DNA from 2 places in the Paenibacillus sp. TAB_01 genome. Region 1 is predicted to be linked to the other one. Evidence: riboswitches for the same ligand, from Rfam matches in the RefSeq annotation. Region 1 holds a riboswitch; the other holds the start of a gene.
The links. Region 1 has a riboswitch for cobalamin ahead of nrdI (class Ib ribonucleoside-diphosphate reductase assembly flavoprotein NrdI). Riboswitches for the same ligand answer to the same signal wherever they lie in the genome.
Positions count from the first base shown of each region.

Region 2: linked by a shared signal. The riboswitch ahead of cobJ (precorrin-3B C(17)-methyltransferase) and the one ahead of nrdI (class Ib ribonucleoside-diphosphate reductase assembly flavoprotein NrdI) in region 1 are both predicted to bind cobalamin.

Region 1 covers NZ_JBIFNP010000001.1:4,785,608-4,801,804, forward strand. The annotation lists gene nrdF (class 1b ribonucleoside-diphosphate reductase subunit beta) at 1-123, opposite strand, end outside; gene nrdE (class 1b ribonucleoside-diphosphate reductase subunit alpha) at 148-2,232, opposite strand; gene nrdI (class Ib ribonucleoside-diphosphate reductase assembly flavoprotein NrdI) at 2,219-2,578, opposite strand; cobalamin riboswitch at 2,783-2,991, opposite strand; gene ACHHV8_RS23185 (NUDIX domain-containing protein) at 3,084-3,581, opposite strand; gene glyA (serine hydroxymethyltransferase) at 3,655-4,902, opposite strand; gene metE (5-methyltetrahydropteroyltriglutamate--homocysteine S-methyltransferase) at 4,941-7,235, opposite strand; gene ACHHV8_RS23200 (hypothetical protein) at 7,801-8,013, opposite strand; gene ACHHV8_RS23205 (hypothetical protein) at 8,102-8,701, opposite strand; gene ACHHV8_RS23210 (hypothetical protein) at 9,002-9,631, opposite strand; gene ACHHV8_RS23215 (hypothetical protein) at 10,073-10,804, opposite strand; gene ACHHV8_RS23220 (hypothetical protein) at 10,980-11,297, opposite strand; gene ACHHV8_RS23225 (glycosyltransferase family 4 protein) at 11,534-12,337, shown strand; gene ACHHV8_RS23230 (glycosyltransferase family 4 protein) at 12,562-13,674, shown strand; gene ACHHV8_RS23235 (protoporphyrinogen/coproporphyrinogen oxidase) at 13,688-14,971, shown strand; gene ACHHV8_RS23240 (hypothetical protein) at 14,976-15,170, opposite strand; gene ACHHV8_RS23245 (SDR family NAD(P)-dependent oxidoreductase) at 15,449-16,197, opposite strand, start outside.
Region 2 covers NZ_JBIFNP010000001.1:5,704,226-5,720,422, forward strand. The annotation lists gene ACHHV8_RS27765 (sirohydrochlorin chelatase) at 1-793, opposite strand, end outside; gene cobJ (precorrin-3B C(17)-methyltransferase) at 840-3,035, opposite strand; cobalamin riboswitch at 3,269-3,490, opposite strand; gene ACHHV8_RS27775 (hypothetical protein) at 3,559-3,771, opposite strand; gene ACHHV8_RS27780 (ferritin) at 4,108-4,611, opposite strand; gene ACHHV8_RS27785 (DUF1450 domain-containing protein) at 4,761-4,985, opposite strand; gene ACHHV8_RS27790 (NAD-dependent epimerase/dehydratase family protein) at 5,140-6,132, opposite strand; gene ACHHV8_RS27795 (helix-turn-helix domain-containing protein) at 6,311-6,535, opposite strand; gene ACHHV8_RS27800 (hypothetical protein) at 6,799-6,954, opposite strand; gene ACHHV8_RS27805 (hypothetical protein) at 7,168-7,629, opposite strand; partial or broken gene ACHHV8_RS27810 (helix-turn-helix domain-containing protein) at 7,887-8,259, shown strand; gene ACHHV8_RS27815 (DUF2325 domain-containing protein) at 8,639-8,953, opposite strand; gene nfsA (oxygen-insensitive NADPH nitroreductase) at 9,314-10,048, shown strand; gene ACHHV8_RS27825 (DUF3891 family protein) at 10,327-11,097, opposite strand; gene ACHHV8_RS27830 (protease complex subunit PrcB family protein) at 11,339-11,629, shown strand; gene ACHHV8_RS27835 (hypothetical protein) at 11,793-12,278, opposite strand; gene ACHHV8_RS27840 (ABC transporter permease) at 12,436-13,356, opposite strand; gene ACHHV8_RS27845 (ABC transporter ATP-binding protein) at 13,334-14,116, opposite strand; gene ACHHV8_RS27850 (ABC transporter substrate-binding protein) at 14,119-15,171, opposite strand; gene ACHHV8_RS27855 (Nif3-like dinuclear metal center hexameric protein) at 15,207-16,197, opposite strand, start outside.

The DNA.
Region 1 (16,197 bases):
CATTTTGTCGTCGGACAGCGGGATTTCCTCATCCGTCCAAAACTGCATAATATTTTGCTTCCAGAATGTATCTGTAAACTCGTCATCGGGACGGTTCCAGTTCACTGCTTTCCAGACACTCATTGCTGTCACTCCTCTCCAGCTTTCTTATACGGAACAACTGATGCACTCTTCGACGGAAAGATGGTTCGTCCGGGTGTAATAAAGAGACTTCAGTCCTTTCTTGGCTGCGTAAATATAATATCTTGCGAGCTGTCTCGTCGTCACATCGCTATTAACGTGCAGGACTGTGGATATGCCTTGGTTCACATGCACTTGAATGGCTGCGATCAAATCCAGCACCTTGAATTGATCCATCTGATAAGCCGATTTATAGTAAAAATAGTTATCCTTGCTCAAATACGGCATCGGATAATAGGTGGTCGAGTTGGCGTAAGTCCGCGTTTCGATCTGCTCCACGATCGGCATGACGCTGGAGGTGGCATTCTGGATATAGGAAATGCTCTGCGTCGGCGCTATGGCGAGCCGGTAGGCATGATATAATCCGTGCTTCTGCACGGCAAGCTTCAATTGCGCCCAATCTTCCGGCGAAGGAACCGCCATCTCCTTGAACAGCTGCTGTACTTTACTTGTCACCGGTCTATAATCCGTTGCTAAATAGCGGTCGAAATAAGCTCCGCTGGCATATTCGGAATGCTCGAAGCCGGCAAACGTCACGCCGCGTTCTTTGGCGATTTCCATGCTTTTCTCCAGGGAGTAGAAGTTCATCATCATGAAAAAGGCACCGGCGAAATCTCTGGCTTCTTCGCTTTCGTACGCGATTTTGTTTTTGGCCAAATAGCCGTGAAGGTTCATGGCGCCAAGTCCGACCGAATGCATCTCCCGGTTCGCTTTGGCGACGCCGGGGGCGTTGGAGATGTGCGTCATATCGCTGACCGCGGTCAGCGCGACAATTCCTTCTTGAACGGATTCCTTCAATTTGCTGCGCTCCATCACATTGACGATATTTAAGGAGGCAAGATTGCAGCTAATGTCGCGCCGGATCGAATCCGGCTGGCCATAATCCGCTATTTCCGAAGTTTCCTGCAGCTGGAATATTTCCGTGCACAGATTGGACATTTTGATCGTACCGAGCTGTTTGAGCGGATGCGCACGATTGGCATTGCTTTTATTCATAATGTACGGATAGCCGGATTCCAGCTGGATCATGGATATTTTAATCATCATATCCCGCGCGCTCATCACGGCTTTCTTACGCACACGATCGTCCTCCAGCAGCGTGTCATACATCTCATCGAGATTCATATCGTCCAAATGCATGCCATAGGCCTTATACACGGAATAAGGGGCAAATACATGCAGCGGTTTATTCTGTTCCGCCAGCTGGTAAAACTTATCGGGAATGATCAAGCCGATCGATAAAGTTTTGAGCCGCGTTTTCTCGTCGGCATTGATTTTCTTGCTGTCCAGCAGCTCCAGGATATCCCAGCCGAAAATATTATAATACGCCGCGCCCGACCCTCTGCGCTGGCCCATCTGATCGGCATAGGAGAACGCATCCTCCATCAATTTGAGCACCGGCATAATGCCTTTCGCCGCACCTTCCACATTCTTGATGGATTCGCCGCGACCGCGTAATTTGGACAAATTCACCGCTACGCCTCCGCCGATTTTGGAAAGCTGCATGCAAGTAGCGAGAACATAGTTAATGGAGTTGAGCGAATCGTCCATTTCGAGCAGAAAGCACGAAACCATCTCACCGCGCCGGCTCTTACCCGCATTCAGGAAGGTCGGCGTCGCCGGCTGTACGCGCTGCTCCATCATAGCCGCAGTCAGCATCCTTGCAGTTTGGATATCTCCGGCAGCGAGGTGCAGGGCAACAATCGCGACCCTGTCCGCATAATGCTCCAAATATAACGCACGGTCATTGCTCTTCATCGCGTAGTCCGTATAAAACTTGGATGCGGCCATATACGATGGAAATTCAAAGCCATAACCATGAGCAATCGTATAAATTTCTTCAACCTCATCTTGCGAATAATGCCGGTATACATCCTCGTAATAATCATGATCGATCATATAGCGTACTTTCGCAGTCGTGTCCGCAAAATGGACGCTCTTGCTATGTACTTCTTTCATAAACGCCTGTACGGCTTCCTTGTCTTTATCCAATTGAAAGAAACCTTCCGGATCTCTCTGCAGCAGCAAATTATTCAATTCAATATGCAGCAACTCCGCACACCTCCTGTTTAAACCTCTCCACATCCTGCTTCGTACCTGAAAGCTCGAACTTGCTGAGTACCGGAACCTTGTATAATTTCGCAATCAGATCGGCGCTGCGGGCAAAGCCCTCGCCCCAATTGCGGTTGCCGCTGGCCGAAACGCCTATTAAATTTCGGTGATTCTTCTGAAGAAAGGATAGGACTTTTGCCGGCACCTGCCCGAAGCCCGTTGTATACGTAATTAAGACGAACGGCTCATCCACCGTCATCTTGTCCTCAATTTGAATCATTCGCATATTCAGCTTCTCCACAAAACGGCGTACATTTCCCGTCTTGGAATCATAAGCGATCAACATGCAGCCTCTTCCCCTTCCTTAGCCTCCGAAGCTGATTCCGATTACTTTCCGGGAAGCTCCGGTTATACGCAGCAATGGGCTGCGCACCGTTTCCTCCAATAATAGAAAAGCGCGTTCGGCGATAGAAGGGCCGAATGCGCTAAAATGAGCATGGAACATACACACACATTAAAAGTCATCACGGACACCTTCCTGTTCTCCGCAGGCCGTGTCAATGAACAGGCAGGTCTCCTGGCTTGAGAATCATCATGATCGATCCGCCTTCCCAGCTTGTTCGACTCACCAAGCCAGTGGCATATTAGATCGGTCTTCCTCTCTGACAGTGGCGGAACCGCGCCGGCTTCTCACCGGTCTTCCCTATTAAGCTCCTTCATTCTTCACAATGAAAAAGCACCCGTTCAAACAATATATAGTTGATATTAAATAACTTATATCAATATATGGTGTTTGTCAATGGACAGTTCGATCTTATTTTACTGGGACCTGCCTGGGGAGGATATCTTTTTCATAGGGGGAATGAGGCTAAGAGAGGGTGTTTCTTGATCCAATCCGACGCAATCAAATAGACGTTGTCTTTCATTAATGGGCTAAATGCAGGGTCATTAATAAATTCAATCTGCTCTGGAATCGTATCCAGCAGCATAACCTCGCTGGTTTCATACCCGCCGGGCAGGTCTCTAAGAACACTTACCTTTGAGATATAAATGTTTTTGACAAATACAAGCTGCTCCTGTTCAAAAATTAAATATTGTCCAATCCATTCAATCGAATCGAGTTCACCGCCGGTCTCTTCATACATCTCCCTGATCACGGTTTGGATAACAGCTTCGCCTTCCTTCCTGCTGCCTCCAGGCAATTCCCAGCCGCGGCACTGATGCTTAACAAGAACCAGCTTCCCTTGGTAGAAGGCAAAAATCAGCACACAATTCGCCTCTTCAATCAGACAATTCTTCGTCAGTATTATATTTTGATTGGGCAAGGCGCCGGGAAACTCATAAATCATACATATCACCAACTTGCTTTTGGGTTATAAACAAAGACCCGGCGTCATGCGTTATGCACCGGGTCTTTGTTAATTAATATTGCAGGCTCGGGTAAAGCGGGAATTGCGCAGATAAATCTTTAACCATGCCTCGTACCTTTTCATGAACGGCTTCATTCGACGGGTTCTTGAGTGTCCATGCAATCATTTGGGCAATGGATTTCATGGCCCCCTCATCCATGCCCCTGGAGGTCACAGCAGCAGTCCCGACTCGAATACCGCTCGTTACCATTGGTTTGGCAGGATCGAAAGGAATCGCGTTCTTATTGGCCGTAATACCGACCTCGTCCAACAAATGCTCCGCTTCTTTACCGCTAATATGGAGGCTGCGAAGATCGATTAGCATCAAGTGGTTGTCCGTTCCGCCAGAGACAAGATCGATTCCTTCTGCCAGGAGCGATTCCGACAAAGCTGCCGCATTTTTCACAACCTGCTGAGCATATTTTTTGAAATCAGGCTGGAGCGCTTCGCCAAATGAAACGGCTTTTGCTGCAATCACATGCATTAGCGGCCCCCCCTGTGTTCCAGGGAACACCGCTTTATCGACGGCCGCAGCCCATGGCTTACGGCACAGAATCATGCCGCCGCGAGGGCCGCGCAGCGTTTTATGTGTCGTTGTGGTAACAAAATGCGCATGCGGCACCGGGCTTGGATGCTGGCCTGCCGCTACAAGTCCGGCAATATGCGCCATATCAACAAAGAACAGCGCTCCCACATCGTTGGCAATAGACGCCAAGGATTCAAAATCGATAGTGCGCGGATAGGCACTCGCACCGGCAACGATCATACGAGGTTTGTGCTTGAAAGCTAACTTGCGAACCTCATCGTAATCAAGCCGCGCGTCATTCTCCCTAACGCCGTAAGAAACAAAGTTATATAAAATTCCGGAAGCATTCACGGGACTCCCGTGAGTCAAGTGACCGCCATGTGCAAGACTCATGCCAAGCACGGTATCCCCCGCCTTCAACGCGGCCAAATATACAGCCATGTTGGCTTGCGCGCCGGAATGGGGTTGAACGTTCACATGCTCGGCGCCAAACAGTAATTTAGCGCGGTCACGGGCAATATCTTCCACGATATCGACGTATTCGCAGCCCCCGTAGTATCTTTTCCCCGGGTAGCCTTCTGCGTACTTATTCGTCAACACGGTCCCCGTCGCTTGCAGCACAGCTTCACTTACAAAGTTTTCCGAGGCAATCAATTCAATCTTGCCACGCTGGCGGCTTAATTCCAGATTCATAGCCTCAACGATTCCAGGGTCTTGTTTACGTAACTGCTCCATTGTCCCATCCTCCATTATGCCGGCCGATGCCCTGCTTCTTATTTGGATAGCAAATGCTCATATTTGACACGAGCCGCCTTGGTCGCCTCAACCATATTGCGCAGGGCAGCAACCGTTTCTTCGAGACCACGGGTTTTCAGCCCGCAATCCGGATTAATCCAGAACAGCTTAGGATCCAACACCCGCAAAGCGCGTTCTATCATTCCCGTCATTTCCTCTACGCTCGGAATTCGCGGACTATGAATATCGTAAACACCTAACCCGATTCCCAGCTTGTAGGTATTCAGCTCAAAGCTATGGATTAATTCACCGTGGCTGCGCGATGTCTCAATGGAAATGACGTCCGCATCCATCGCTTCTATGGAATCTATCATGTCATGGAATTCGCAGTAGCACATATGCGTATGGATCTGCGTTGTTTTTTGAACGGTGCAAGTGGCGATGCGGAAAGCTTTGACTGCCCATGCAAGGTAACCCGCCTGCTCCTCTTCCTTGAGCGGCAATCCTTCGCGAACCGCCGGTTCATCCACCTGAATCATACCAATACCCGCCTTTTCCAAGGCTTCAACTTCCTGTCGTAGGGCGTAGGCCAATTGATAAGCAATCTGCTCGCGCGGGATATCTTCACGGACAAACGACCAGTTCATGATCGTTATCGGTCCGGTCAGCATGCCTTTCACGGGACGGTTCGTGCGGGATTGGGCATACTTCGTTTCTTCTACCGTCATTTCACCTATAAACGCTACATCGCCATAAATCACCGGCGGCTTAACGCAGCGGGAACCGTAAGACTGCACCCAGCCGTTTTGTGTAAACGCAAACCCTGCAAGCTTCTCGCCAAAAAACTCCACCATGTCGGTTCTTTCAAATTCCCCATGTACAAGGACGTCTATGCCGATTTCCTCTTGAATCTGAATCCAGGTATCGATTTGCTCACGAATAAAATCAGCATACTGCTTGTCGTTCCATTCCCCTTTACGCCACAATTGACGTGCTTTACGCACTTCTGCGGACTGCGGAAAGCTGCCGATGGTGGTCGTCGGAAATAGCGGCAATTGCCATTTTTCCTGTTGAGCTGCATAGCGTTCAGCAAATGGAGCCGAACGCGCCGGATTGTGAGCGCCAATCGCACTTACGGCATCCTGAATCTCTCGGCGGTTGCGCTCTGCCGATTGCTGCAGCGCAGCGATAGCCTGATCATAGGTTCCCAGTTCGTCATGGATTGCCGCGTCCGTTGAAGCAAACGCTCTGGACAAAAGCGCAAGCTCGCTTAACTTCTCATCTGCAAAAGCAAGTGCGCCCTTCAATTCGGAGGAGAGCTTCGTTTCACGTTCTGTAGTTACCGGAACATGAAGTAAGCTGCAGGACGTCTGTACAATCAGACGATCAGCCGGCACTGCCTCAGCCAGCTCTTGTAACAACTCCAGCTTTCCGGCTAACGATGCTTTCCAAATACCGCGGCCGTCAATAACTCCGGCTCCCAAAACCTTGTCCTGCGGGAAACCTAAGGCTTGAATCGACTGCAGGTTGCCGGTATAGCCGTGAACGAAATCAAGTCCTATTCCTTTGACAGGCAGCTTAACAATTTCACTATAGTTCTCTACCGATTCAAAATAGGTTTGCAGCATGAGATTCAGGCCCGGTACCGCAGCGGCAAATGTCTCATAAATCCGATGCAGCCGCTCCAAGTCAGGCTGAGATAGCTTGGTTACGAGAATCGGTTCATCCACCTGTACCCATTGAACCCCTTCTTCAGCAAGCTCCTGAAGAATTTGCACATAAAGCGGCAGCAGCTTTTCCAGCCAAGCATCCGTTTCCGATGCAGCGTATCCTTTGGACAGTTTCAAGAAGGTCAGCGGCCCAACGATAACCGGCTTTCCTTCAATACCCAGCTTCTCTTTGGCTTCACGATAAGCTTCGAGAGGCTTATTCTCCGTAAGTACCGGCGAGGCCTCGGATAGTTCCGGAACGATATAATGATAGTTCGTATTGAACCATTTGGTCATTTCGCTAGCCGCGGCATTCTTAGTTCCGCGAGCTACTCCGTAATAGACGGATAAAGGAACGGCTCCGCCCGTATACGAGAAACGGTCTGGGATAATACCAAACATAGCTGCTGTATCCAGTATGTGATCGTAATAGCTGAAGTCATTGACTGGAATGAGATCAATGCCTTTCTCCTGCTGCTTACGCAAATGATTCAAACGAATGTCCTGCAGCTGGCTGCGAAAATCGCGCTCCTCCAGCTTACCTGCCCAGAAGGCTTCAAGAGCTTTCTTCCACTCCCTGTCAGCCCCAATACGCGGATATCCCAATACACTGCTCTTTACCATGATCAAAACCCCTCTGCCATTTGTTATACAGAAATGTATCACAGGTTGGTTGGTATAGAGTAATTGGATTAAATTATATCTACTTATAGCCGCAGGCTATACCCCTTGAGTATGAAGCAATTACTTGTTTTATAGCCTCGATACAAGCGGCGTCTAGCTTGAATCAGCACGCGAGATGCTATGGGCTCCCGATGCTTGCTTACTGGGTGTGCTGGCTTTGGATAATGCAGGACAGTTTAGCAAAAAAGGGTGCCCCCAGCCATATTCATGGCTTATGGAGCACCCGCTTTTCATTTATTCAATCACATCCGTTGCAGGCAATGCAATATAGACGCCATCCATTTGATTTTTCAAAAGCCCTTTAAACAAAGGTTTCCATTTACTTCATAGCTAAAGCTAATTTCAACAGCTCGTCTATGGTAAGTACAAAGCTGTCCATACTTATGAAAGTGTCCTCTTCAATCCACCACAGACTTTTTCTCCTGATTGCTCGAGATTACTACCACAATTAGTCGAAAAGGGGATCAGATATATCTTTTTAGCTTTGAAGCATCAATGTAATATATTATTCTTTATCGCCATCCTGGCGGTAATGCCAGCCTTTGTGAATTTCAATCCTCTTAGCTACAGCAGTAGACGTACGGCCAAAATATTCTGCTTTCTCCATAGCTATGCGTTCTAATTCCGCACGTGTTTTGATCGGACCGGCGATTTCGGCGATCTCCGCTTTATGGCCCAAGGTCCACTTTTTACCGTGATTTATAGGTCTTTTTCCCATTTTCAGTTCCCCCATTAGTTTATTCTATTCATCTATGTCGTTGTAGCTCATGGTAACACAACCTCATTTTCGAGCAATCGCTGCTTTTTTAAAGAGCCTCTTTAACTAAATGCCAATTTTCAGCAAAATGTGTGAAGTTGTAGTTTAGGTTATCGCGATCATCAATCCATTGGCCCTTAATGAGGTTTAAGTAAAAATGTACTTTTCCACTGCTATCAACATTCTTCTTTGCAGCCCATTGCTTAATCTGCTCTCTTGGGACAATTATTGTGTGAAATTCACCCTCAAAATCCTCGATCACAAAGAATGTCAGTGGGTTTTGCGAAAGAGTTTCTTTATCCACATTTATCCAACCTGACGGATAGCCGTCCTGTATTCTATGGGATTTGGATGTCCTGATTAGTGTGCCTATTGTGTTGGTACCATCAGAAATAGTGAGCTTTGTTCCGGCAGCTCTGCTTCCGTTGGTAAAGACAAGATTAGGGAACTCCATACTAATTTTATTTTTGATATATTCCCTAGCTACAGTTACAGAAAGCTTTTCACCTTCAGATCCTGCTTGTTGTTGGTTTTCAATTTGACTTTTCAATTGATCGACCTCCGCTTTTAGTGCATCGATTTTAGCATCGAATTCAGCTGACAACTTACCAATCCACTTTACTACCTTTAACTCAAGATCATCAGACATGGAAAGTTTCTCCTTTCGCGTGATTCTAAGGTCATATTACACCAGAACATCCATTTTGTCAATTTATCTATAAAAATCTAAAAAATATTTTTTAATTTTCTAAAACCGAAATGATAAATATTATTACCTATATTACATATGTCTACTCTGTTTTCATTTCGATAATATGTACTAATCCTCCACTTTTTCGGTTACATCTTCACAAAATAAAGGTTTATATAGGATGTTTGCGGAAATATTTTTTTCAAAAATATTTTTTGGTTTTTTTCTTGAAATATATAGCAGCAACAATAAGTAATGTTAAGTTAACGAAAAAGAAACGGTTTTGGTTCGAATGTCCAAAATCCGAGTTCGCACATCGTTTTTGGAAACAAAAATAGCTTCTCCAGTGTTATCAAAGCAGTAAGCGATGGGAATGGATGTATCACTGCCCCTGAATGAACCATCGGCATGACTTGTACCTATAATCATCGTTTTATACGAAACGGCAATCTTGCGGGCCTCATTCAACCATTCGTCAAACTGCTCCTCACTGAACATTCCTACACCGATTGGATGGACAATGAAGTCAATTGCATTAGTATCTTCATTCTTCACCCCTTGTTTGACCAATTCGTCACATAGTATGTGACCTACCTTTAACCCCTCGATGGACTTAAAAGTCGTCTTGCTGTACTTAACCCTGTCCAAAACAATTTCACCGTTTCGGTTAATGATGATGGCTCTATCCTTTGGACGGTCGTTCAGTCTTCTATGTCCGCCAATTAATATTTGGTTATAATCCCTTGCTAATTGACAGGCATATTCCACATTTTCATTTAGATAACCTTCTGGAAAAACGACTCCATCCGCATACGGATGATTTCTCATTTCCCTCTCAAGTTGAGCGAGCTTCCTCTCAAGCTTTGGTTGGATAATTAGAAGCTTCATAGAATCCCCCAATCGTTCATTCGAACCCATATTTTAGAAATAATTCCACACGTCCTTCGAAACTTCCTTTTATCATTTCAATTTTCTACCGCTAATGCAACAACGCTGCAGGTTTAGAGCGCGGCTGCTTGACGGCGGCTCTCGCGATCAGAATGCTCTGACGCTGTCCCCCGGAAATCGTTGAGTTGCCCTCCGATATGACCTGTATGCCCATAACGCATCTCTCGGATGTCCTGGTCCAAACTAGCCATAGCTCCGGCCTCCTAGGCAGCCGCAAGACAACGCTTACTCGATTAAAGGGGATGAGTGCTTAAAATATTTCTAAAGTTCGCCCCGGTTCAAATTAGGCTAAAACAAAATAACCGCTCTCAAGGGAACGGTTATTTCAACTGATTTTAAGTCTATCGTATATCGCTGCGACTGAATACGGGAAATGCAGGGTTACTCCCAAAGCCGCAGCTTAATTAATTCTCCTGTTGACTTAGAAAATTGTGCGGTGAATCTGTAATCTTTCATATAATAATCCTTACCTGCTTTTACCGTCGGAGCTACCGTAATTATGTCGTTATACGTTGTATAGTTAAATCGGGTTTTATCTTCCTCAAATTTAGATTTAAAGTCAGTGTAACCCGGATTCCCTAATTTCTCTATAATCGCTGTCTTAGTTTTTGTATAAAATGACTCTCGCTCGGTTTCAGACAGCCCTGCACCTCCGATCTTTCCAATCATCCCTCCATCATCTTGCCGGTAAAATGTGGTCTCAATAACTGAATCCACAGGACTTGTAGAAATAAACTGTACTTTACGTTCACGAATTTTCATTTCCAAATGAGTATTTTTTTCTTTCTCTAGATACCCTACCCGCATAACTACTGAAGAATCGAGCGTGTCGTTATCTGTTTGCCCCCGTTCTTTTCGTACCGATAAGATCTCTTTGAGTCCGATATCCCTTAATAAACCGGAAATTTCAGCAGCTTCAGAATCTGTAAAGCCGGCATCCATGACAATTTTCTCCATCGTTTGTTTAACCACGGGAGCAGGTTCCGGCGTTTGTTGAGCTAGTGAAGGAGCTGGCTGAACTGCGGGAGTATTAGCAGGTACAGATTTCTCCCCGCATGCTGTAATACATAGAAATACGGTTATCATACAGATTAGCAATGTTGTCTTTTTCAAAAAGTCAGCCACCCTTCATATGTGTCGAAGAAATATTTATGCAAAAGCGTCAGCACATCGCCCAAAGCAAAAAAATGAAACGGCCTCTGTCCGCAAAAATCTGAACAAAGGCCGATTAACCTTAAATGCTTTTAACGAATCGATGGGCAGATAATAAAGCGATGGTTGTAAAAAATTATCGAATTCCACTTACCCCAGCGCTCAATAAGGTTCTCTTGACCTCTTCCTTGACATCGTCCGAGATAGTTTTCACAGATCTGACCAGCTCATAAGAAGCACGACAAGCGTTCCATGCCTTTGGCTGATTAGGTATTTTCATCGATCTAATAAAATGAATATACTCCCGAGCCCCACTATCATTAAGATTTGCACCCAACTTTTTCACTGCTTCTTGAATTTTTGCAGGCTTAATAACTTGATGATAAATCTTAAATCCAGCTAGAATGACAACGAAACCCATCCATACAATCCACCAAATTGGTAAGTGATGCATTTTAAAACCCTCCGTCATATCAATTATGTATTTTATTTATTTAATCCTTAATCTGAATAGACCTAAAGACCTATAACTAATTTATCATAATAAGTAGTAAAATTCTGTGAAATTTTTAACAAAATTAGAAAACGAATTACGAGGAAAATTTTAGAATTAAAACATTTACATATGCCGCCCCTAGTGATACTATTTGTATCAAAAGTAAAGAGATCTTATAGGAGACAAGTAATGTTATGATTATGAATGCTTCGTTATCTTTATTGACTTCTTTTATATTTAGTTTATTACTTACTCCCATTGCTAAGAGAGCGGCATTAAGATTCATGATACTAGATGTATCAGACTCAAGGCTAAAAACACATAAAAATAGTACGCCTTACCTAGGCGGTTTATCCATTTTTGCTTCTGTGTTAATTGCAACCGCTTTAATTATTTTGCTTTTTAAAGTTATGATTCCTTTTGCATTATACGGCCTTCTGATATCTTGTTGGATTATCATTGTGACCGGTCTCATTGATGATACTTTAAATCTCACTCCTCTAACTAAAGTGTCATTTGAAGTTGTAGCCGCAATGTTGGCATGGTTTACCGGAACCGGGATCACCTTAACCGGGGTGGAACAGGTTGATTTTATGTTAACGATTCTATGGATCGTAGGTCTCTCCAATGCGTTTAATCTAATTGATATTATGGATGGTTTGGCCTCCGGTGTGGCCGCTGTTTCTTCCATTTTCTTATCCTTTTTATGTTTTGAACTGGGGGAAATCATATACGGTCTGCTGCTCTTATCCATAGCAGGGGCATGCTTGGGATTCTTGAAATTCAATTTTAATCCTGCGCAAATTTTCATGGGGGATACTGGAAGTTTATTTTTAGGTTTCTTAATCGCCTGTTCAACCACACGCATCTTCAACTACAAAGAGTCTGGTCTGGAGTTCCTGCCCATTATTACACTCGGAATACCCATTTTCGAAACTATTTTCATATCATTATTGCGTATGAAGTCCGGAGTTCTCCCATGGAAAGGGACGAAGTGACCATTTTGCCTTACGATTAGTTAGAATGGGTTTATCGGTAAAGCGAATTGTAATATTAACCTATTTATTTGGTGTATTTCTAGGGTCTGCCGCGTTACTTTTCTTTTATTTGAGCCTTCCCCTGATGTACTGCTTCTTGGCCATTACCTTCATTTTAATTGTAATTGGATGTGTATTAAGTCAAGTTAAGATCAGCGACTCGCAGCATTCTTAATGGAGGCATTATGGCCAAAATTGTATTTATCGTTCCCTATTCCAAATACTATGTCAATTTTAGCTGGGACCTGCTTAATAGCTTAAGTAATGAAGGAAATGAAATAATAGCTTTAGCACCGGATGAGTCCTTTCAACAAGAGCTCGCAGCAATTGGAGTGAGATTAGTAAAAATTCCGCTCAATAACACCGGGTTAAACGTTTTTTATGATATTTACAGTCTGCATCACTTGGTTAAAATACTTAAGAGCATAAACCCGCACATTGTCATTTGCTATTCAATAAAACCGATTCTTTATGGTTCAATAGCTTCGAGGTTCGCAAAAGTAAAAACATTATTCTCATTTGTCACAGGAATCGGTTATGTTTTTATCGGCAATACATTGCTGCAAAAAACGCTTTTAATTATTGTAAAAAAGCTATACAAATTTTCATTGAAATATAATAATAAGGTGTTTTTTGAAAACCCTGATGATCTATCCTTATTCAGATCTCTTCATTTAATCGGAGAAAGCAATGAAGCGTTAATTGTTAACGGTTCCGGCGTTAATATACAAAAATTTTCTTACTCTCCTCGAAAAATAAATCCAGTTTCCTTCCTTGTAGTTTCACGGATCATATTGGATAAGGGGATCATTGAATTTATAGAAGCAGCCAAAATGGTAAAACGAAAATACCCCCATATTAAATTTAAAATTCTCGGACCTTATGTTAGAAGTCCTGGTTCAATAAAAAAAGAAATCATAAATGATGCGGTCAATCAAGGGATCATAGAGTATTTGGGGGAAACAACGGATGTACGTCCATTTTTAGCCGAATCAAGCGTCTTTGTTTTACCCTCTTATCGTGAAGGAACGCCTAAATCTGCATTGGAAGCAATGGCAATTGGATTACCTATCATCACAACGGACTGCCCTGGATGCCGGGAAACGGTTGAAAATAATGTCAATGGCTTCTTGGTTCCGCCTAAAAACGCCAGTGCGCTTGCTTTGGCCATGGAGAAGTTTATAACTGATTCAAGTATTATTCGTAGTATGGGAGAAAAGAGCAGGGAAATCGCAGTTAGAAAATATGATGTAGAAAAAGTAAACCAATTTATAAAAAAAAGTATAGGTTTAGAATAGGCCGGTGGCAAGGATGACTATTCAAGTTATTGGAGCAGGAGTTACAGGTTTGTCATTTGCAAAAGCTTACGGTGAAGAAGTAAATATATTTGAAGCATGTGAGAATAGCGGCGGAAAGGCATCATCCTACAAGGTCGAGACGAACGTCGGAACCTTTGGGTTTGATATAGGCGGTCATTGGTTCCACTATAAAAGTACGCCTGCCGTTTTAGACATGTTAGAAGGCCTTGAGCTGCAAGATCATACACGTAAGGCGTATGTGTATTTGCATGGGCACTTCTTTGAATTCCCGATTCAGCAAAGCTACATTAGGCACCCGGATAAAAGACTTGTCAGTCATATAAAACAGGAGCTTCGTAAGATCAATATGGCTCCTAAGTACAATAACTATGATGAAATGCTGCTGCAATCCTATGGTTTGACTTTATATAAGCTATTTTTTAAGGATTATAATTCAAAGATGTATGGTATGAAAGATTTGTCGGAGATCGCTGTTGGAAGATTTGAAACCATCCGCAATGTTCGAACACATACGAATACTACGGGGTATAACGGCGATTTTTTATATCCGAAGGGAAATATAGGGGCGAATGGCATCCCCTTATTTTTAGCTAATAAATTAAACATTAACTACAAACAAAAGGTCAAGTCTATTAACCTTCAAAAAAAGACCATGATCATTAATGATGATTTAATCTCATGGGATACCATTGTTTCGACGATTCCATTAAATTCATTAATCAGCATCATTGCCGATGTGGATACGAATATTTTAAACATATCGAAAAAATTAAAAACCAGCAGAGGCATGATCTTAAACCTGGGTGTAAAAAGGACTCACTTGCAGCAAGATAGGAGCTGGATTTATTTTCCCGACCCTAGTCTCCATTTCTATCGAGTAGGCTTTTACAGCAATGTTGAATCTTCTTTGGCTCCCGCAGGTTATTGTTCTATGTATGTTGAGTGTTCCCCCCTATTTTTTAGTAATAAAGAAGAAGCGCTTGCCGTTGTGCCTAAAGTAATACATGAATTAATTGAGCTGGGGTTTATCCGCAATACGGATGAGATCGTGACAAGTAAAACCATTTATCTTGATCACAATTATTGTCTTCCCGACGCTTCAACCACTGAAATAATTCATAACTATTTAGAGAACGCTGGGATCTATAGTATTGGAAGATATGGCAGTTGGCACTGGTCGAGCCAGCATGAGGATATGCAGCAAGCATGGGAATTAGCAAAGAAATTAACTTTAAGAACGAGATCCAAACAAACCCCGCAGCTCCTTGTCACCTAGATCTTCATGGCTTTTCTTTTTTTATTGCTTTGTAAAGATACCAGCCACCCCAACCTCCTACAAATACTATTAGTAGTTTAAAAATGTTGCGTTCAGGTTTACCCTCTTGCAGCCAGTCGACATTAAAAATATAGGCTATACCTAAGACAACTCCGATAGTTAACAGCCCGAAAATCAACCTAATAAAATAGTCTTTCACACGGATCATCCCTTTCTTTGCTTTAGATTCAATCACCAAATTAGACCGTGAAAATAAAGTTAAGGACTGGGTACTAACGTTAAGCTAAGGGCAGATAATACAACAGTAATCTATAATTTCTATATAAGGTATTATATAGGAAATGAGGCATAGAAATGAAAATGTATCATTTGTGTAATTATACGGTTTGGTGGAACCTGCAACAACTAAAAAAGCCCGTTGCATCAAGGAACGGGCTTTCAGCGGTTATGTCCAAACTTAACGCGAACGCAAGCGCGTTATTCGAAGCCTTTCGCGATCGTTTCCAAGTAATCCTCGATAGGGACAGATTTCCGTAGAGCAAGCAGACTCTTGCCGGCCTCCCCAACGACCGTCCGGAATTGATAGCTCGCTCCCGTCGCCTGAGCCGCGATGGCGTCCACGATGATTTGCGGATCGTCCAGCGCTCCGCTTTCGGCGGATCCGGCCATCATGGCGGTGACCCTATCCATCAAGCCGTCGTACGCCGTGATGTTATCGTCCTTGCTCCAGCGGATGTTGTTCTGAAAATTATTGCCCTTCGAACCGCCCTGCTCGATAAGCCGCAGCTCGATATTGAGCGGCTTCAGCTCGTAATAGAGCCCTTCCGTCAAGCCTTCCAACGCAAATTTGGACATGTTGTACATCGAACCGAGCGGAACGGCCGTCGTGAAGCCCATGAAAGAGCTGATATTGATGAACATGCCCCCGCCCATTGCCCGGAAATGCGGCAAAAATTTGCGTATGACATTGATCGGCCCGCGGACATTCACCGCGAACTGCCAGTCGATCGTCTCTTCCTGCGCCAGCTCCAGCGCTCCGTAAACGCCCATACCTGCATTGTTGACGACGACATCGATCTTACCGAACGCCGCGATAGCATCGTCGATGGCGGCATTCACTTCCGCCAAATTAGTGACGTCCAGTTTGAACAGCTTGATATTGTCGTATGCAGTGAGTTCCGTTTTCTTCTCTGGGGTGCGCATCGTTGCGGCGACGTTCCAGCCGA
Region 2 (16,197 bases), 920 kb from region 1:
GGCACATGTCGCAGTTCATGCGAACCTCACCTTCAAGCGCCTCAACCGCCCGCTCCTGCAAAATGGTCTTCAGCTTCGGATGAAAGCCGAAATAATCGGCCAGCGCAAATTCATGTTCCGGATATGTTTCGCGGTACTGCTCCAGCATCTGCTCCATCCGTTTGATCAGCACGCCGGTGAACAGAAAGTAAGGAAGGATAATGACTTTGCGGGCGCCAAGCATCAAACAGCGCGCGACGCCTTCTTCCATTAGCGGAGCGGTGACCCCGATAAAAGCCGTCTCGACCCATTTCACCTTGAGCTTCTCCCAGAATAAGCGGGAAATTTTGAACAAATCGCTGTTCGCATCCGCGTCGCTGCTGCCGCGTCCGACAACCAGCACCGCCGTGTGCTCCAAGTCCGTGTGCTCGCCCAGCGTCAGCTCGGCTAAAGCTCCCGCGGATTCGAGCCGGGAGCTCAAAATATCCAGCACCTGCTGGTGGACCCCGATCGGGCGCCCGTAAGTAAATTTCACATCAGGGTAACGAAGCTTCGCTTCATCAATGGCTGCCGGAATATGAATTTTGGCATGACCCGCAGCAAATAAAGTAATTGGCACAACGGCTACGTGCGTGGCCCCTTGACGAACGCAATTCGCGATCCCTTGTGCTATGGACGGCGCTTCAAACTCCAAAAAACATGTCTCCACCAAAGGACCTTCAAGTCCTTCCGCAACGGAGCGGACAAATGCCCTGATCTCCTCGTTCCCCTCGGCATCCTTGCTTCCATGGCCAACAAATAAAACCGCCTTCATCTATGTACCTCCCATGTTTAGTCTTGCCTTCGTCCGTTCTCTCCGCTTAATCTCCGCAAACGGCATTTTCTATTGTAAAAACAGGGAGCTCTTGATGTTGGTACCCCTCAATTTGCTTGACCCGTTTAAAAAATTTATGGAATCGCTCATTCGGATGCCCTTCTGCGACATAGCGCTGCACAATCCGCTCGATCGTATTGACGATCGCTTCCGGCTCGATCCCCTCCGCTACCGGCTGCGCCGGATGGGCATTGCGTCCCACCGTCTTGCCTCCAAGAAACAGATCGAACTTGCCTTTGCGGTACACGATGCCGATATCTTCATTCACTGCGCCGTAGCAAGCCATACCGCAGCCGTTCAAGCCGATGCGCAGCTCCTTCGGCACGCGCAAGCCGCCCAGGCGCTCCTGAATCTCCTCCGCGTAAGGGATCGCGTCGCCTTTCTCGGCGTTGCAGAAGTCGCACGCCTTCAGCTGCGCCACATCGCCGATCGGCGCAAGCAGGAAGCCTTCCGCCCGAAGTCTGGACGTGACGGCCTCGGGATTGTCGGTCGGGATGCGCACAATCATCTGATGATGAGGCGTGTATTCCATCGTGCCCTTTTCACCGACCACATCGGCCAGGGTCAGCATCTGCTTCGCCGTAAACTTCTTCTCGACGACGCCCGGACTGACCGCTAGCTCAAAAATCGACTGCTGGCGGAACAAGCCCGCGCCCGCAAGACCTTGCGCCGGGGGAGTCTCTACGCCCTTGGCCCTGTCGGCCAGCTGCAGCGCCTCCAGCGCCAGCATCAGAGACGCGGCCGGGCTGGCGGGGCTGCGCTCCTGAACCGCCACCGCTGCGCTGCTCTCTGCCACCGCTGTCAGCACGCCCACGCTCACACTACGTGCTGCTCCGTCCGCCGCAGGCCCTGCCGGGCCACGCTCGGAACTCGCTGCCAGCACTCCGCCCACGCTCACACTACGTGCTGCTCCGTCCGCCGCAGGCCCTGCCGGGCCACGCTCGGAACTCGCTGCCAGCACTCCGCCTACGCTCGCACTACGCGCTGCTCCGTCCGCTGCAGGCCCTGCCGGGCCATGCTCGGCACTCGCTGCCGGCACTCCGCCCACGCTCGCACTACGCGCTGCTCCGTCCGCTGCAGGCCCTGCCGGGCCATGCTCGGCACTCGCTGCCGGCACTCCGCCTACGCTCGCACCACGCGCTGCTCCGTCCGCCGCACTGCCCGACGGCCCTCGCTCCGCTCCCGTGGGCAGTACTCCGCCGCCGGGCGCCTGCGCTCCGCTTCCTGCCGCCGCGTTTCCGCCTGCGAGCCGGCTGTCTCCTGCTTCACGCATCTCCGCCTCCGACCATTCATCGTCGTCCGGCTCCTCCCAGGCCCAGTCCTCGTCGCCCTGATCCTGCAGCAGGCCGTCCGTTTGCCTCAATGCCCACGGCTCGGCAGCCTCCTGAAGCCGCTGATGCGGACGAAGCGGCTGTACGTCCGCTCCGAGCGTGTACTTGCGCTGGTAACCGCGCGGCGTAATCATCAGGCCGTCGTATACGGTCGTCGACGAATTACCGATAATGACGGTCGTCAGCATGCCGATGTCATGATCCAGCATATCCCGCAGATTCGTCAGCACCACATGCTGACGGTCGCGATAGGCGCTTTTGACAATACCGACCGGCGTGTCTGGCGAGCGGTATTTCAGCAGAATGCGCTGGGTTTCCACGATTTGCCGCGTGCGTCTCCCGCTGCGCGGGTTATACAGCGCAATAACGAAATCCGCCATGCCGGCAGCCTCCACCCGTTTGGCGATCAGCTCCCAAGGGGTCAAATGATCGCTCAGGCTGATCGTGCACGCATCATGCATGACAGGAGCCCCAAGCAGGGAAGCCGAGGAATTGATCGCCGAAATTCCGGGGATAATCTCCACCTCAACGCCATGCTGGCGGCTCCAGCCTTTTTCCATCAGCACTTCATAGACCAGTCCGGCCATGCCGTAGACTCCGGCGTCGCCGCTCGAAATAACCGCTACCTTCTTCCCGGCTTCCGCCTGACGGACGGCTTCCTGCGCTCTGCTGACTTCCTCCGTCATTCCCGTACGCACGACGGACTGGTCCGACAGCAGTCCCCGGATCAGATCCACGTAGGTATTGTAGCCGATGATGACTTCGCTTTCCTGAATCGCTTCGCGCGCCCGCTTGGTAATATGCTCAAAGCTGCCGGGTCCGAAGCCGATAATTAACAATTTGCCTGCCATCACGCCGGGCCTCCCCATCTACATTGTATTGTCCTCATATTAAGGACTATGATAAAAGTCGAAGTCTAGTCCATTCGAAGCACAACTAAAAAAAGCATTCCCAACACATGCGCAATGTGTTAGAAATGCTTCTGTAATCATTATCCGTCTCCGGCGGCCGCTCGCAGTACAACCGTACCGTCCGCCCCTTTGATAAGCCGATCTCTAACACCTCCCTAAATCCTCGTAGGTCAACAGTGTTCTGAAGCTAGGCAGGTCTCCTGACTTGGAGCATTCTTACCGATGCCTTCCCGGGCTTTAGATCTGAAGCCCAGTGGCGTTTACATCTCGGAAAGACTGCCGATAATCGTATCGGCGCTCCTTACAGTGGCGGGTCCGCGCCGGATTTGCACCGGCTTCCCTTTTAAACCGAACGGGATTGCATCCCGCTCAGCACCTATTTCAATGATATGCAGTTGTTTAAACTTCATCATATCACTGGGAGTCAAGATTTGTCCAGACAAGGGGGTATCCGCAGGGGCAATTAAGGAGTTTGCGAACACCGGGCATCCCGTTTTTTTATGTCCAGGCTGAAGAAGGCTCCTGCAACATTCCATAATTCTTTCTGAGTTTCTGGCGTCGTCGGTAAAAAGGCTCCCGGATTCGGCACAGCAGACGCTGCTTCAAACGATTCCAGCGGGATCCGAAGCTGCTCCAAAATGACTTTGATATCAATTGTCTTGGTTTGCCCCTGCATACTTATTGACCACACTCCATCCAATTCACTTTACATCGCGTGTGCTTGTATAACTTCAGTATACCGGAAGCTGTCAAAAAATAATGTCACTTGCTGGAGGCCTCCGCTTCAGGATCCTCAGTATTTTTGTCGAAACGGAAACTATAAATAAATCTTTATGAAGATAGTCATGTTCCGCTAAGACCGCAGTCATAGTCCGTTATTCATCCGCTGCATCCGTCCTCACCCTCGGGCCCGGCATAAGCCGATTTTCGAATAGCAGCCACGAAAAAAAAGCCGCCCGCACCTTATGGCGCAGCAGCTTGGTTGACTTTATATATGTACCAATAGAATAGGTTAGGCGGTCGGCGGTGTGAAGACACGCTGCGCGAATTCCGCATCCAGCATGTAGAAAGCGTTGCTGTCCCTGTCAATGCGCTTCAGCTTCTGAATGATGCTGTCAAACATCGCTTCTTCTTCCACCTGCTCATCGATAAACCATTTGAGAAACTGCATCGTAGCATGCTCACGCTCGTTCAGCGCCAGATCGGATAAATGATAAATCCGCTTCGTAACGATTTGCTCATGCTCATAGCCATGCTCATACACCTGGAGCACAGAATGATAATCGTTGTTCGGGTTGTCCATCCCGGCAATGGTCGCACGCCGTCCGCGGTCATTCAAATATTTATACATTTTCATCGCATGGAACCGTTCTTCTTCGGCTTGAACGATAAAGAAATTGGCAAAACCATCCAAACTTTCACCGGAGCAATAGGCAGCCATCGCCAAGTATACCTGCGAGGAATAAAACTCAAAGTTCATCTGTTCGTTCAATGCCTGGAACAGCTCATCTGACATCAAGTGGGTATCCACCTTCCTATGGGTCTATTGTAGTTATTTCGCTCTCATTCCCGAAATATACAATAAAACCAATACTATTGCAACGAACAGCGCAGGAGAGAGGATCCATAAAAAAGTCATCAAGAATCGCTCCTTTCCGCGGGAAGCTACCCGATTCTGCTTTTCAGTTCTTTATAGAGCTTTTTCGCCGAAGGGGCGCAAATCAGCTGCTCCGACTTGCCGAACAATACCATGCAGCCTTTCGAACAGGCCTTACAGCTGCCGAGACAATCGCGTTTCTTGTGCTTGATATCCGGAAACTTGCTCTTCATGGCTTTGTAAACGGATTTGGAGCCTTGCTTCAGGTTTTTACAGCAGTACTTAATTTTCATATGGCTCAGCACTCCCTGTCGTCGTCGCTCGGTAAGAACCTATCTCAAATGATAATGGTTCTCATTATCATTGTCAATACAGGAATAAGCATCCGACAAGCCCCAAAGCCGCAAAAAATAAAGCTGCTGTTTCCTTTTTTTCCTTTTTAGATGACTAGCTGGCCGTTTCCTTGACCAAATCATGGGCATGCGGCCTGGCGTCCGAGCACGTTATGCCGTTATGGAGCGCATCCATAAACCGCCTGTACATGTAGTCCCCTACGATCTGCGTCAATCCCTCCTGCAGCTTGATCCGCGGCCGCCATCCGAATTGCTCCTCCGCCTTCTTGTTCGATACGCAGAGGTGAACGAAATCCTCCGGACGCGCAGGCATAAATTTCGGAACCGCTTTTTGATCGAGCATTTCATTCAGCATGTCGACGAGATCGACGATCCGGATCGATTTCCCGCTACCTATATTATAGGTTTCTCCTCCATCCAAGCTTAAGGCTTGAATATTGGCGGCTGCCACGTCCGTCACGTAGACGAAGTCCCTGGTCTGCAGCCCCTTGCCGTACAAAACCGGACGTTCGCCGTTCACATAGGCATCCACCGTATCGTAAATTACCTCGCCCGAGCCTCCAGGCTTCTGCCGCAAACCATACACATTCGTATACCTCAACAAGGAATAACGGAGACCGTACAGCGCCCCGTATTGTTTGATATATTCTTCCGCCGACAGCTTCGCTCTTCCGCTGGCCGTCAGCGGAGTGCAGCGGAACGTTTCGTCCACGGGCAGCAGCTCCGTTGCGCCGTATACATCGGCGGAGGAACCGTATACAAACTTGCGGACGGGAAATTCCCGGCACATGTCCAATAAATGGATCAAACCGCGCAAATTAGGGTTCAGTCCCTTATACAGCAGCGACTCGTCTACATCGGTCTGCTCCGCCAAATGGATGCAGTAATCCGGCGCTTCCTCTTCGAATATATCGCGAAGCTCCCTGCTCTCCAGATCCGTTTTGTATATTTTGCATCGCGGATTTGTTAAAGCTTCCCCCTCCGAATCCAAACGGTCGACAATCACAACCTCCAGACCTACCTTTAAAGCGTATTCCGCCGTGTGCGAGCCTATAAAACCGGCGCCGCCGGTAAGCAGCACTTTCATGTTTCTTCCTCCCTGCGGGTTATGGAAGAGATCGGCCCTTCCATTTATTTTTGATACATAACGTATCTCTGAATTGATATAAAAAAGCACTATTCGCACCAATCCAAATAGCGCCGCGGCAGTACGCTTCTTGTCAAAACGCTTATGATGCCGTGACTGCCATGCCGGCTCGGCTTCCTTACGTGGGGGGAAGCTGCTTGCTGCTGTCCGGGCCCTCCATCACATAATCCACGCTTACGGAAAAATACTGGGCGAGCTTTTTCAATGTATCGTATGTAGGCTGTCTGCGATCGTTTTCATAATGGGACAATGCTGCGCGGGTCACACCGATAATCCTGGCCAGTTCTCCTTGCGTTAATTGCCTCTCTCCCCTCAACTGGGAAATACGTTTTCCTAGTTTCATGACGCCGTATCTTTCCTTTCCCGCAAGTTTCTATCTCATACCGATGGCACGCCGTAAATTGGGGCGGGTTCTATGAAGCTGTCAAAGGCTCTTAAACCTGATTATACATGTTTTCCACTTTCGATACAATTCGTATCTAACAGTTTGTCAAATTAATTATTCTGAATGTTTACAGTCCGGCTTCCAAAAAAAATCCCACAGCATAAAGGCTGCGGAATTTTCCTCTTGCGTATGTGTAGCTCGCAAGCTTGCCTATGTATGTATTATTTCTTGGAGTCCCCGTCATCTGGCGACTGAGGATCTTTATAGGAAGAAGGCGGGGATTGAAGAGTAAACGTTTTCTCATCAAGGTTCAACTGTTTCATAATGCGATAAATGTCCATGGAAATGACCTTCCGGTTCGAGTAGCTGCTACTCATTTCGTAACTCTCTCCCTTTGTCTCATTGTTATTTCCGTTGCTTCCACCGGCTGTTTATAGTATCACTCTATGATACATTTTGTATCCTGTCAAACAGTAAAAACGTCAACAAAACGGGAATTTTGTATATCCATGTCGAAATTCATCTAAAAAATACTTTAGTATTTGCGGTTTTGTGAGATACTTCACATTTTTTAGTAAAAGGGCTCTTCATTAGATTTGAAATGATTGTCTGGGGAGCGAGCGGTTCCTGTAAGCGCGGGAATGAAAGGATATGTAGCTTGCAATAGCTCTTGAAATACTTGTGGCCGCCGTCTCCAGCATAGCGTTTACCGCGGCGTACATCCGGATCTGTTCCTGCTCGTCCAGACTGTACTCCATTCGATATTCGTAGGGAGAGAGCTCATTTAGGCGCTTGATGCCGCCTCCCATGATAGAGAAGGAGGTTCCTTCCAGCATAATCCGACAGCCGTAGATCAGTTTGCCTTCATCCGGAAGGAGCAGAGGGGTTGTAAAAAGGATAGTGTCGTTCCGAATATCCGTTATGGTGACAAGGGCGTACTTGTCCGTCGGAACAGGCTTGCGGTCCGCATGAAGAACGGACAATCTGCATTCGATGGAGGCCAGCCGCATCCGCAGCTGCGATTGCCTGACCGTGTTTAACAATTCATTCATCTCGCATCTTCCCAATCCTCGTTTTTTTAGGTAAAATAAACTCATGATACATTATGTAATACATTTCACACTTTTGAGCTTTACCTCAAAACATACGAATTCCCTTAAAAATCAACGTTTTTCGGCAATAAAACCTAAATAAGTCAGATTCATAGCATAAACATACGATACATTATGTATCAATGTCAAGGGCATGATGTACCTATTTATGGTCCTTTTTCATCATCAAAGATTGCATAATTGGAGGTTAATAAGATATGAAGTACGGGGAAAGGATAGCGGCGCTTCGTGAAAAACATTCCCTGACGCAGGAGGGGCTTTCGACCAAGCTGGGGATTACCCGGGCCTCACTATCGCATTACGAGAATAACCGGAGAGAGCCGGACTATGAAACGATAGTCAGTATCGCCAATTTGTTTAACGTGTCCATCGACTACCTGATCGGCAGAACCGAGTGACCCGCACGGCGAGCTGGACGAGGATGTCCGCGAATTTGTGGATGCTTTGGAGCTTTCCGACGAGCATATTCTGGAAAAGTTTTCTCTTACCGTTGACGGGATGAGGCTGACCCCGGAAGAAGCCAAGCGCTTTATTAATTTTGTAAGAGCGGAGCGTTCAAATAATAAATAACTACCGGTTTATCTTGCCGCGCCGCGCTGCACGTTACTCGATATTAGGGTAAACCGTCGACTGCCAGCCCGTCGTCCAAGCGATGATCCGGGCTGTTTGGTTTTCATAACTCCCATGAATCATTGCGGTAATTGTCCCGATGAACAGCAAAAAGCACTCTCCAGTTTCCGTCCTGCGCGGCGAATACTACAGCGAGTGCATCAGCTTTATATATCGTATCGGTTTCAAACGGCATGTCCTTTCTAAAAAACGTATTCCTCCAGTCCGCATCAGAATGCAAATCAGGATAAGCCGGCGCCCATAATCAGACCTCATGGCCTGCAAATGAACGTCATCTCTAGCCCGCCATCTTCTTCTGAGAAGACACTTCCGCAGCTCTCTACTGCTTCGTCTGCGCCATCATCTCACAGACATGCTTGCAGGAGCAAAGCGCCTTCTGAACGGAACACCAGGATCTCTTGGCATAATAAATAGGAAGCTCCTGTTCCTTAGCCTGCTGTTTTATCACTTTGGTCAGGTTATGGTTAATGTAATCCGTAAGCACGAGTACAGCATCGACCTTCTCGGGAATTCCTTTCCGTACCATCTGGCACTTGCGGCCCGACATATGCATTACCTCGTCAAAACCGATATGAGCAAGCTGCTCCGGCATGTTTCCCAAATGATCCGCTCCAACCACTAATATAGACGCCATCTGCAGTCCTCCCTTTGGATATATTGATAATTATTCTCATTCACTTGATATCCTAATGATAATGGTTCTCATTATCATTGTCAACCTGCCCGTATATGAAAAAAGAGAGGGCGCATTTTCAAGACGTTCTCTCTCCGGCCGTCCGGTAGATCATATTATTCCGATGGTTTAACTATGTTTTGATTATAGTATCAAGTTTCTGAAGTGACCGTCAACGGTCTTTTTACAGATTTACGCCTGTTTTCTACCGGATTCCAAGCCGGTTCCTTCCCATCCTCCGGGCTCGTTGACACCCTAATGCCATTCGTATAAAATGAGCACGAATCGCCGGACCATTCTCTCTGTAAAGGAGCAACTGCCATGAATTCTGTTATTGAACTGCTGCAAAGCCACCGTTCTATCCGCAAATTCAAGCCTGTTCCGCTGACCAGCGAACAAACCGAAGCGATCATCGTCTCCGCTCAGATGGCATCTACTTCCAGCAATGTGCAGGCGTTCAGCATTGTGGGCGTAACCGATCCGCAAACCAAGCACACGCTGGCCGGACTGGCCGGAAATCAGGCTTATGTCGAGCAGTGCGGCCTGTTCCTGGTGTTTTGTGCGGATTTGCACCGCATTCAAGCTGCAGTCGAAATGCAGCAGCAGCCCTTTCATCAAAATACCGAAAGCCTGCTCGTCGCCACGATCGATGCGGCTCTCGCAGCCCAGAACGCGGCAATCGCTGCCGAATCGATGGAACTCGGCATCTGCTACATCGGAGGCATCCGCAACAACCCGGAGGAGGTAAGCCAAGCGCTGAACCTTCCGCAGCTCGTCTACCCCGTGTTCGGCATGTGCGTCGGCGTTCCCGATCAGGAGCCGTCGCTGCGCCCGCGCTTTGCACAGCAGGCCGTCTACCACGAGAACGCATACGACAGCAGCAAAACCCGCTCGTCCATTGACGCCTACGACGAAGTAACCAGCGAATACTACAAGCAGCGGAGCCAAGGGAAGATCAATACGACCTGGTCGCAGGGTATCGCGGACAAATACCGCCAGCCGGTCCGGGCGCATATCCGCCCCTTCCTCGAAGCGCGGGGATTCCGTCTGGAATAAACCGCGGCGCTGCCGTCTGACCGAAGCGCCGGTTCGCCGCTTGGCCGACGATGCTTAGCTTCAAATTCCGGCACTGCGCAAAGTGCTGTCATTCTGTCCGCCCCCACGGCGGCGCATCCCTGGCATGGACCAAGCCCAAGCCGCCGCGGAATGGCGGAGTGCAGGAGTGAAGCGGCGCCGGTTTTATGTGACGGCGGAATGGTTCAGCCAGCACTTCTTTTCGCAACCCAAAACCCGCCTGCGCATAGTGGCATAGGCGGGTTCTTTTTCACGCGGCTTTAGGACAAAAATACGATGGTCTGCTCCGACCATTCGGTTTGCTTGTAAGCGTCGCCGATGCCGATTTCCGCAGCTAGCCGCTTGGATACCCGCTTCAGCTTGAGCTTGGCATCAAACGGGCCTGTAAACGGCGAAGGCGTGATCCGGATCGCTTTATCGCTCACCCAATGCGGGATGATCCGATGCTCAGGGTTCCCCGTGATGAGCTCCGAGTTTTTGAAGCCCTTGCGGTACCATGGATGCTCCTCTTCCTTGCCGACTCCAGGCCGATTGAGGCATACGTACAAGGAGATGTCGTCGCAAAGCTGCAGCAGCTGAAAATGACTGCGCAGCGCCTGCTCATCCAAGGAATTGCGTTCGCTCTTGATTCTGGCCTGACGCTCCAGCTCGTGCTGGTAAAACTGCTTGCATTCCGGCAGCTCGCTTGTTTGGAAAATGGAAAAGGAAGCATAGTGCAGACTGCACAGCAGCGCCGCATATGGATTGCCAAGCTCCACCTCATCAATGCCCTGCTTGTATAAGGTCAGCTTGGGCAGCAGCGGATAATCCATAAACGAGAACGGAGCATGATCCCGGTCATTCCATACAGGCGTATCGTCCAGGCGAATCCAGCTCCGGTCATGCTCGTATACCCCTGTAAGCACATCCTGGACGTAGTTGGTATCGACAAAGCAGTTCTCGGTAAAATGCGAAGCCGCATCACCCGACAAACGGGCATGGTCATGCTGGCCAACCATGACAAACTGATCCTCCGTTTCACGAACAATCATCCGAATCCCTCCTTTTCCCCCTCTTTACCCTTATTGTACAGCGCGATAATCAAAAGGCAATAAACCAAGGATAATTATGGTAAAATATTCAAAATAAAGCCATGGTCAGGAGGCTTCCGACTCATGAAAAAGCCGATGATCCTCTTGTTCATTGCGTTATTGTGCCTGTTGAACGGCTGCACCGCTTCCTATCGGGTCGCGGATCTCCTCAGCCGTCGATTCACCTCAGGGGAATGAGGCATTGCAGGAACTCCTCCGTCAGGCCAAGACGAAATTAGGCGTGTCCAGAGGCTTCGAACGCTTCGATGCCGGAGAGTCCAGTTACATTTATATCGCCGGCGGCATGCAAAGCAGCAGCGGATACAGCGTACAGCTCAAGTCCTTACGGGAACAACGGGACGCTGTCCTCCTACGGGTGCGGGTAAATCCGCCGCCGCCTCGGGCCAATACGCAGCCTGCTCAGAACAACCCGGGCATGCTGCTGCAAATGAACAAGACCTCCAAGCAGGTACGTGTGCAATGGACGCCGTAATCCGGCGCAGGAGGCGGGACGCTCAGCGGGTTGCTCGGCGGGTTGCTCGGCGGGTTGCTTTATCAACAAGCTCGGGCTGCCTCAAGGCAGCCCGAGCTTGTTGAACCATTATTCATACCTCGATTTTGAGCGCGCTTCAGCACAATATTCCTTCAGCAGCGGATCAGGAGGAAAGCTCCTTCACCTTCGACTTCATTGAAGCGACAACCGTTCGCTTGCAGTGGACGGCCAGCAGCAGCACCTCCCACTGCTGACTGCGGGTCTGCTCTCGAAAACGGGGCTCTTCCTTAAGAAGAGTCTTTACGGCCGACCAGGCAACCGGAGCCAGCCGCTCGCAGGGAACCGCAAGCCACGGCGCCGGGCGCTTCGCCTCACGCCACCGGCGCAGCCACGACCGGATATCGGCCTTGGGTCCGCTGTCGTCGATCAGGCATGGCGCGGAAAGCTTTTTCGTATGCTCACGAAGATATTGATAGCGGTCATTGCCGAGCAGGATGGTATAAGTGCCGTCTTTGCGGTTTTTGCGCACCACCAGCAGGTGCATACAGTCCCACACCAGCCTGCGAAGCTTACGGAGCTGCGCCGTCATTCGGGTAGCTGCATCCGGCTTCAGCTTGTTTAGAGGTATATACTGGACGGTAAATCGCATATACATCCCTCCTCCTGTTGAAGCCCGTCGAAATGAAGCCTTATGCCGTGCGGGGAACTGCTCCCCTGGGTCTTTCGCCTCATCCCTTCGAACGGACTTCTAGGATATATATGTCTGAATTGCATTGTCCTAGTCTCATCAGGTCTTCTTGCTCTATCTACGAGTCAAAATGATATCTGCGCATCGCCAGCCGCCCAAGCAGCGTAACCAAGCCGTACAGCACGATCGACAGCAGCGCCAGGATCACGATGCTCGTCATAACCATATGCATTTGGAATACTTGGCCTCCGTAAATAATCAGGAAGCCCAGCCCCGCTTTGGAGGACAAAAACTCGCCCATAATAACGCCTACCAAAGTCAAGCCCACATTCACCTTCAACGTCGCGATTATATTCGGAATGCTGGCCGGCAGCAGCACCATGCGAAGCATCTGCCAGCGTGTCGCGCCGAACGATTCCATCAGCTTCTGCTTCGTTTTGCCGATTTCTTTAAAGCCGGACTCGATCATCATAATGGTCACGATCAGGGAAATGGCTATCGCCATACCGTAAATCGAGTAGCGGTCGCCGAGCCAAATATAGAAGATCGGCCCCAGAGCTACCTTGGGCAGCGCATTCAGCACAACCATATAAGGATCGAGCACCTTGGAGACGAAGCCGGACCACCAGAAGGCGACCGCAACCAGCGTCCCGAGCAGCATCGAAACGACAATGCCGATGATCGTTTCCTGCGCCGTAACCCAAGTATGGTGCATCAGCTGGCCTTGACTCATCAGTTCCTTGAACGAGGCGGCGATCTGGGAAGGCTTGCTGGTCAGCATCGAGTCGACCCATTTCAAGTCTGCCGCCAGCTCCCACAACCCGAGCAGCGCGAGCAGGATGAGCAGCTGCATGCCGCGGATCGTATAGCGGTGACGCTTCTGCCTGCGCAGATAGGCCTTATAGGCTTCCGTCGGGCCGGAGGCCTGCCCTTCTGGAACGGCTCCCTGCGGAGCGGAGACGGTCACCGTACGCCGCTCGGCGTTCAAGCCCGCCGGATTTTGTTGTCGTGTTGATTCATGTACCTGTACGGACGACATGCCCCTGCAGCTCCTTCCAAATGGTATTAAAGTACGTATGATACCGGCCTGCTTCGCGCTTCTGCCAAGGCGTCAAATCCGGGCCTTCCTCAAATTCGATCCGGTGCACCGCCGAGATGGTGCTCGGCCGCTTCGACATGACCAGCACGCGGTCCGCCATACAGATCGCTTCCGAGATGTCATGCGTGACGAGGATGGCTGTTTTGCCTTGATCCTTTATAATTGAGGCGATCTCGTCCGCCAGAGCCAGCCGCGTCTGGTAATCGAGCGCCGAGAAAGGCTCATCAAGCAGCAAAATGTCGGGCTCGGTCACGAGCGTCCGGATCAGCGCCACTCGCTGGCGCATGCCGCCGGACAGCTGGGCCGGGCTGTGGTGGGCGAAGCCGCCCAGCCCATAGCGCTCCAGCAGCTCCAGCGCCTTGCGCTCGGCGGCCCGTTTATCCATGCGGCGGATTTCGGCGCCGACCATCAGGTTGCTCAGTACATTCCGCCACTCGAGCAGGTGGTCGTGCTGGAGCATATAACCGACCTTGCGGGAAGTTCCGGCGACCTCCTGCCCGTCGATGCGCATCTTGCCGCCCGTCGGCTTGATCATGCCGGAGATCAGCGACAGCAGCGTGCTTTTGCCGCAGCCGCTCGGCCCCACAATGCTTATAAATTCGCCTGCTTCGATGCGGATGTCGATGTCTCTCAGCGCTTCCGTCTCCTGCTTCATCGTAAAGTACCGAAGCGATACTTGATCCAGTTCAATCTGCGCCATACTTATTTCACCGCTTTCTTCGCAAAGGTCATGTCAACGACATCCTCCATTTTCACTTTCTGCTCTTCCTTCAAGACCCCGTTCTCAATCAGCACATGCTGCAGCGTATCGAATTGTACAGCCGTCAGCTCCGGATTGGCATTCCACGTCCCCTGCTTTTTGTACCGGTCGACGGACTGAATAATGATGTCCTTGGGCGTCCCTTCAAAGTAAGGAGCCAGCGCCGCTGCGATCTCGTCCTTCGAGGCCGTATCAAGCCATTTGGTCGCTTTGACCAAAGCGTCGGAAAACTTTTGCACCGTTTCGGCGTTGTTCTTCAAATAATCCTCCGTCGCCACATACGACGTTTCCGGGAACTGGCCGAAGCCGTCTCCCATCGAGGCTACGTAATAGGCTTTGCCTTCCTTCTCCAATGTAGATGCAATCGGCTCGAACACCTGGATGAAGTCCCCTTTGCCGCTTGTAAAAGCGCCCGCCATTGCAGTGGAAGCGATATTCGTGACGATATCGGCATTAGCTACTTTTTCCTGAAGCAGCTTGGAGTTCAACACCATCTGCGGCGCGCTGCCGGGTCTCCAGCCGATGACGCTTTTTCCGGCAAGATCGCTCCATTTGAACGTATCCATTTTATTTCTCGACAGCAGGAAGGAACCGTCCTTGAACGTCAGCTGATGGAAGATCTTAAGCTTCTTATCGCCCTTTTGGTTGAAAATGTAGATGGCCGTCTCCGGTCCGACCAGCGAGATATCCGCCACCCCGGCCAGCAGCGCCGCAGCGCCTTTATCCGAGCCCTGCGCCGTGTTCATATCGATGTTGATGCCCGCTTCCTTGAAGAACCCCTTCTCCATCGCGATATAATGCGGAGCGTAAAAGATCGAGCGGATGACCTCGGAGAACCGCACGGTTTTCAATTCCGGAGGCTTCTCCGCCGGTTTCGTCTCCGCGGCGGGCGCTGCGGGAGCAGATGCCGGAGCGGCCTCCTTTCCACAGCCGACCACTGCGCCAAGCAGCATCAGAGCGCTTAATAACAATCCTGCACGTTTGTTCTTCTTCATCGTTTGGTCCCCTCCCATTGTTTATGAAACGATTATTATGTATGAACGGCGCGCGTACGGCCTGCAACCAAGTATTGTTCAGCCATACTCTTGCCATATTCAACCATCTGCGGATTGCCTACGCTTTGCAGCGGGACGGCCGTAATCCGTTCCCTCAGCAGGAAGAGCTCCACGCCGGGCAGCATCCATTCCAGCGCATAAGCGAGCGGAAGCCCGTTCTCCAATATTTCTAGCGAGTGCGAATTGCCGACGATAAAGTTGAGTCCGGCACGCTTCGCATACTGCACCAGCTCGCTGTACTCCCGGACGCGGCTGATGCTCACAATAATCGTATCCGTCTCCGGATACATCGCCAGCGCCTGCTGCAAATGCGGCACCGTAAAGCCCGAGTGAGGGAAGAAATGCAGGACGTGCCGGACCGGAGAATCCAACTCCCCGCTTAAAACGTGAACGGGGTTCATCAGATTGGCTTCCTGCAGCTCCGTTTCTCCGCGAATGCGGCGCTCCGCCTCAAGCACCTGCTCATCCAGACCTCGTCCCATCCAACGGTCAATTCTCTGAACTATATCGCGAACCGTGCGGACTTCCTCCAGCGCAACCCCCTGGTGCAGCACATTGCCTTGAATGCCTCCGAAGCAGATGTCCGTCTTCAGCTTGCGGTGTCCGTGCAGGAACGTCACTCCCGGATGCAAGCCGTGAAAAGCCTCGTGCAGCTCAATCAGCGCCAGATCGTACAGCGGCAGGTAGTGGGCGAACGGAACCCCGCCGGAGCTTGCCGCATCAGCGACAGGATGGTGAACCACGATCAAGTCCAGATTCATGCCCGAAGCGAGCTCAATTACGGATTCGGTCAGCGTCATCCCTACGCCAATGCGCCGCACAGGCTTCTGCTTATCTCCGAAAATAAGTCCCGGGATTTCGATCACGCTTTTGCCCGGAATATTGGACGTCTTCGTCACGACATACGGATTCGTGCCTGCCGTCACTTCGTTCCAATCCATCACCACCCTTCCGCCCGTGATGGCG